DNA from 2 places in the Paenibacillus urinalis genome. Region 2 is predicted to be linked to the other one. Evidence: riboswitches for the same ligand, from Rfam matches in the RefSeq annotation. Region 2 holds a riboswitch; the other holds the start of a gene.
What was found. A riboswitch is a leader RNA that binds a small molecule or an ion and turns the genes downstream of it on or off. The one in region 2 is predicted to bind cyclic di-AMP.
Positions count from the first base shown of each region.

Region 1: another riboswitch for cyclic di-AMP. It lies ahead of ehuB (ectoine/hydroxyectoine ABC transporter substrate-binding protein EhuB); the one in region 2 lies ahead of PUW25_RS27285 (C40 family peptidase).

Region 1 is NZ_CP118108.1:2,894,172-2,897,338, reverse strand. Features, by position in the region: gene PUW25_RS13380 (glycoside hydrolase family 5 protein) at 1-516, shown strand, start outside; cyclic di-AMP (ydaO/yuaA leader) riboswitch at 842-985, shown strand; gene ehuB (ectoine/hydroxyectoine ABC transporter substrate-binding protein EhuB) at 1,273-2,172, shown strand; gene ehuC (ectoine/hydroxyectoine ABC transporter permease subunit EhuC) at 2,174-2,827, shown strand; gene ehuD (ectoine/hydroxyectoine ABC transporter permease subunit EhuD) at 2,830-3,167, shown strand, end outside.
Region 2 is NZ_CP118110.1:171,623-174,789, forward strand. Features, by position in the region: gene PUW25_RS27275 (sensor histidine kinase) at 1-651, opposite strand, end outside; gene PUW25_RS27280 (four-helix bundle copper-binding protein) at 1,111-1,440, shown strand; cyclic di-AMP (ydaO/yuaA leader) riboswitch at 1,719-1,853, shown strand; gene PUW25_RS27285 (C40 family peptidase) at 1,859-2,338, shown strand; partial or broken gene PUW25_RS27290 (IS110 family RNA-guided transposase) at 2,797-3,167, shown strand, end outside.

The DNA of each region.
Region 1 (3,167 bases), on a different replicon from region 2:
CCAGGCTGGAATACCAACATTGATTACACGGTAGGTAATTATGGCTTCGTTCTTCCGACGGATAATTTCAGATCTTCCGCTATTCCAAGCTCGGAGAAGAGAATCATGATCTCGGCGCACTATTACTCTCCATGGGATTTTGCAGGTGAGGAATCCGGCAATATTACACAGTGGGGTGCAACGGCAACGAATCCTTCTAAGAAATCCACTTGGGGACAAGAGGACTATCTGGAATCGCAAATCAAAGCGATGCATGATAAGTTTGTAACCCAAGGCTATCCGGTTGTCATTGGTGAATTCGGCTCTATCGATAAAACGGCGTATGATTCTACTAATAACGTTTACCGTCAAGCTTTTGCCAAAGCGGTAGCAGCAACCTCTAAGAAATACAAATCGGTTCCGGTTTATTGGGACAATGGTCATAACGGACAGCATGGATTTGCTCTGTTTAACCGCTCGAATAATACCGTTACCCAGCAAGGCATCATTAATGCCATCATGCAAGGTATGCAATAATTAAGCGATGCGTTTAATCGTACAAGCGGCGTGTTCCCGTAATAGGGGACAGGCCGTTTTTGGCTTTATACATTTACATACCTAGTCACGAGTCACTGCAACACAAAATTATATAGTTTATGTATTGATGATTTAATTCTGTTACTGCACTTGTATGGCTGATTATACTGCTTATGACCTAACAAACAAAGGAATAATGTGGGTTTGTATTCATTTGTTGAAATAGTATAACGTGGGATAAAAACAGTTGTATATTGCAAAAAACACGGAGTTTCTTCCAAAAAATCAATAAAATCGGTTTGACATTTCCAGAACATCCCTTTATCATGGAATCACGCTTAGTTTTCAGATACAGAATCTGGAAAGCGGGGGAACCAGTATTAATGGGGCGAATCACTTGAATTCGAGTGTAGGGTACCATCTTACCCGAGTCCGTCAGCTAACCTCGTCAGCAGTGGATGGGTCTTGTATACATAATGCATATCATCACAAAAGGCCCTTTTTAATTCTAAGGGGGCCTTTTTCTTCATTTTGACCCCTGCTGGCGGAGCTATGTCTTGTTCCCTGGATAGGCGGTCATTTTTTAATTTTACAAGGGGGGATCATGAGAAAAAACGAAAGAAACTCATAAAATGTCAGTTAGGTGAGTACAAGTAAATCAAAAGGACTTGTTTGGGGCTTGTTTTCATACTGACTCGTGACTTTTTGATGTTTAATATCCTAGTAAAAACATATATATACTAGGTTAATTTTGCTATGCCATTTATCAAGATTACAGAACGTGGAAAGGTTGTGGGATGTTTGAAGAAGGGCGTTATTCTTGTATTGTTAACTGTTTTGGTATTGTCATTGACAGCATGTGGGGAAAAAGGAAGCACCCTTGATCAAGCGATTGATCAGGGATATATCACGGTGGGATTTGCTAACGAGAAGCCTTACGCCTATAAAGACGAAAATGGAGAGCTAACGGGCGAAGCCGTCGAGATTGCAAAAGTTATCCTAGAAAGACTAGGTGTAAAAGAGATGAAGGGCGAGCTTACAGAGTTTGGTTCTTTAATCGCGGGTCTTCAAGCAGATCGTTTTGACATGATTACGGCAGGTATGTTTATTAATCCTAATCGCTGTTCAGCTGTATTATTTGCAGATCCGGAATACAGCATTGGGGAGTCGCTCGCGGTAAAACAAGGGAATCCCCTTAACCTAACCAGCTATGAAGATATTGCGGCAGATGATAATGCCAAAGTAGCAGTTATGACAGGAGCTGTAGAAATTGGTTATATGGAAGAGTCGGGAGTTCCTTCTGACCGTATTGTTCAGGTTCCCGATCAAGCCTCAGCTATTAGTGCTTTGCAAGCAGACAGAGTACAGGCGATCACCATGACAGGTCCGTCGCTTACCGCTATGCTGGAGTCCGCGAGCGATGATCAGATTGAACGTGTTGAAGGTTTCAAGCAGCCTGTCATTGATGGTGAGAGTGTCCGCGGGTATGGAGCGACAGCATTTCGTCAGGCGGATACGGAATTTCAAGAAGCATACAATGCTGAGCTTACAAAAATGAAGGAGTCGGGTGAGCTGTTAGAAATTTTGCAGGAATTTGGATTTACTGAAGAAGAGCTTCCAGGCGAAATGACAGCTGCAGCCCTATGCGGAGAATAACATGCCAAGTTCATGGCTTGATTTTCTCCCAACCCTGCTGAAAGGGGCAGAAATTACAATAACGGTCGCTTTCTTTTCAGCAATTCTGGCTCTAATCGTAGCCTTTGCGGCTGGGCTCTGCCGCTTGTCTAAACTATGGATCGTTCGCACTCTTACTACGATATACGTTGAGATATTTCGAGGAACTTCACTTCTTGTTCAGTTATTCTGGCTATATTTTGCACTTCCGTTCATCGGGATCGAGCTTCCAAAAATGTTGGCTGCCATCCTTGCTGTAGGACTTAATTATGGTGCATACGGATCAGAGATTGTTCGAAGTGCTGTACTCTCGGTACCGAAAGGACAATGGGAGGCAGCAACAGCATTAAATATGAAGCCTGGCCTGCGGTTGTGGAACGTTATTCTCCCCCAAGCCTCCATGCAGATGCTCCCTCCGTTCGGTAATCAGCTTGTGGAGCTCATCAAGTCGACTTCACTTGTATATTTCATTACGATGGCGGATTTGACATATCAGGCGATGGTTCTACGCAACAATTACATTTCCTGGACAACGGAGATCCTTATTCTGCTGCTCCTCATGTATTTTGTCATCACTACGCTCGTTTCAATGGGAGTCAGACAGCTAGAGCGTAAACTGACAGCGGGGAGGTTGTAAGCATGTGGGATTGGAATTATGTCGTTGAAATTTTGCCGGAACTGATTGGTGCTCTCCAAATGACGGTATGGATTACGCTTTGCGCCTTTGTCCTGGCACTAATTGTGGGGCTTCTCCTCGCCTTTGCTGCTCGAAGCAAATTCAAACCGATCTCGCTGATCACCAAAGGAATTATTGAATTTGTAAGAAACACACCATTACTGGTGCAGGTCTTCTTCCTATACTACAGCCTGCCGTTGATCACGAATTTATCCATTCCTGCGTTCTATGCAGGCGTAATCGGACTTGGCCTTCACTACAGCACTTATTTATCAGAAGTGTACAGATCAGGTATTGAAGC
Region 2 (3,167 bases):
TGAACCAATTTCATCCCTAGTACTCACTTCTACTCTACTATCAAGATGACCAGCAGCTATTTTTCTAGTAGCTTTCTCCATCTGAACCAAAGGTCCAGACATCTTTCTTGATAAAAAAAATGAAACACCCACCGCTATGATAAAACCGATCAATCCAGTTAAACATAAGAGCTGTCTTACCTCCAGTATAGAGGAATTAACGATATCAAGTGAAGAAATCACAAGAACTCCACCCCCAATATCCAACAATGGTTTACCAGAGATTAGGTAGGATTCTCCATTCTCAGTACTATAGTTTATCATTAATGATTCTCCGTTAAGTAATCTATTGATTTCAGTTGCGGTAATGAAATTTACATGATGATTAGAGGCCTTACTTGATTTTCCTAATAATTCTCCTTGCCTATCTAAAACAAAGATCTCCACCTTCGAAAATTCTGCCATAGTGGATATCAAATCCGTAGGTATGCTCTTACTAGAATGTACCATTTCGACAAAATGGGATGACATTTCGGCCACATCTTGTTCTGATTTTTGATAATACATATTCGAAAAGATTTTATCAACGACAAATCCCAAGGAAAGCAGAACCGTTAACAGCAGAGATACGATAATAATTCCTAATTTAAAAGCTATTCGATTCATTCTCATATGTGACCACCGTTCTGTTAGTTATGTCTAAATCTATGACACTTATAATTCTCTGATATATGGAGTAGTGAGTGTCTCAGAAATACTATTGTGACCTCGTAACCAACGATCACCTTATAACCCAACATTATTCCTCCATTAGGAGGTTTATATTATTATACGCCTGAAATTTGAATATTTTGTGCATAAACACGACTAATCTATTTAAAGTTCTTAGTTCCGGCTATGGTAGAGAAATAGCTTTTCAAAGTGATTTTTATGCTTCAAGCTGATCATTAATCATCTTAGCTTTTGAAAAGATATCGAGAATTTTTTTTATTTTGACTCATTATCTCCATATATTCTGCACATTTTTGGTTTATTGAAATACAAGGCCTTGAGGAATCTGGTATGTATCGAGGACTAATTGTAAATAGTAATTACGTATGTAAAGAATTAATCACTGAAAGGAGAATGGAAATGTCACATGAACAGTATAAACAATGTATAGAGGAATGCTTACGATGTATGGTGACTTGTAATCACTGCTATGATGCTTGTTTAAAAGAAGAAGACACTAAAATGATGGCAGAATGTATCCGTTTAGATCGGCTTTGTGCTGACATCTGCTCTTTTGCTGCAACAGCAATGAGCAGTAATTCACCATTTATCAAAGAAATTTGCTCATTGTGTGCTGAGATTTGCCAAGCATGTGGTGATGAGTGCAAAAAACATAATCATGACCATTGTCAAAAATGTGCGGAAGCTTGTTTTAAATGTGCAGATGTATGTCGTAACATGGCTGCATAACATTAAAACTACTTTTATAACCGCTCCCAGTAACTGGGGCGGTTATTTTTGATTACAGCTGAAACAGTTTCTGATTATTAAAAAAGACATATCTATTACAAATTTGTTATGGTTATATGTCACAAAATTTGATGAACTTTTTTTAGTCTGTCAATTTTTATTTAAAATCTCGATATGTTAGATAAAAATCCTTATCAAATCATAAGAAGCAACAAATTTTAAAGGTTATAATTGACAAGTCTCGATTTATACACTACAGTGATTAGTGTTACAATATTTTAATTATTTTGCCGAATTTTAATCTATTAAAAACGGGGGAACCACACTGGGTGAATTGTTCAAAATAGTGTTATATATAGGTAACCTTCTACCGAACCCTTAAGCTAACTCCGTAGGCATCGAAGGGAGAATATTATACTTGAAAAAAATTATTATGTCTCTATTAGGGGCTGTTATTATTATTTCTTCTGGAACCACAAGTGCATTTGCTAATGACCAATCAAAATTACAATCAGAAGTTAGCCAAGTGGTAGGAACACCTTATAAATGGGGTGGAACGTCCGTAGCAAGTGGCTTTGATTGCTCCGGCTTCATATTGTACATATTTGATAAATTCAATCAAAAACTTCCTAGAACTTCGGCTGCTCAAGCCAAAACAGGTACTGCGGTAGCAAAAAGCAACTTAAGAACGGGAGATTTGGTTTTCTTCAATACGAGTGGAAAAGGAATATCTCATGCAGGGATCTACATAGGGGATGGACAATTTGCTCATTCCTCGAGCAGTAAAGGAGTAAGAGTAAGTAAACTTTCGGAAACATACTACAAGGAACGGTACGTTACAGCTAGAAGAACAATTAGTGATAAGAATTTTTCTAAGATGGTTGATGACTCTCATTAAAGAGGGAAGGACAAGCTACTTCACAGCACTTTGTTAATGATTCTAAACATCTTCTACTTTGAAGTAGAAGATGTTTTTTTATTTATCTTTCACTGTGGTTTATGTAAGGATTAAAAAAATATATACTCCTAGGTAACAAGTCCGCCTTATCTGTTGGAAGTTTGACTTAAACTTAAACTATTTTTAATTTAATTTTGTTAAACTAATCTGCCCGTTCGTATTATGAGGTCACCAGATCTTTCTGGTCGACCTCTTTTTTGTTTGGTCGTAAGATAGCGGTAGCCGGGGATCGAGCGTATCTGCCCGTGGGACTTGGATCCCGAGAGCTATTCTGTTCATCCCCCCTACTTGTTCAACCATGGTTAGGCTGGTTGGGACGTTGATCCCGTATCACATGCGATAGTGTGGAAAACAAGAAGGTTAGGGGTTACCGGTGAATATACTTTGGGAGTGATGTCATGAATCCAGTCATTGGTTTGGATGTGTCCAAGGGAGAGAGCCATGCACAAGCTTTTTTAGACCGCGGAGAAGCTCATGGGAAGATCTTTAGATTTAATCATGATCTAGAGGGATTATCGGCTTTTCTTAATTATGTTAGAGCGGTAGAATCAGTTGCAGGCATAAGCCCTTGTATTGTGATGGAGGCAACAGGTCATTATCATAGCCCTGTTGTTCAGTTTCTGGATGAGCACCAGTATCTATACATCGTCATTAATCCGTTAATCTCATATGAAGCTAAAAAGACTAATTTGAGACGCGTCAAGACGGATGCTGCTGATGCCTATCAACTTGGGGCCCTGTTCTATAAAGAAGAATTCGAACCCATCAA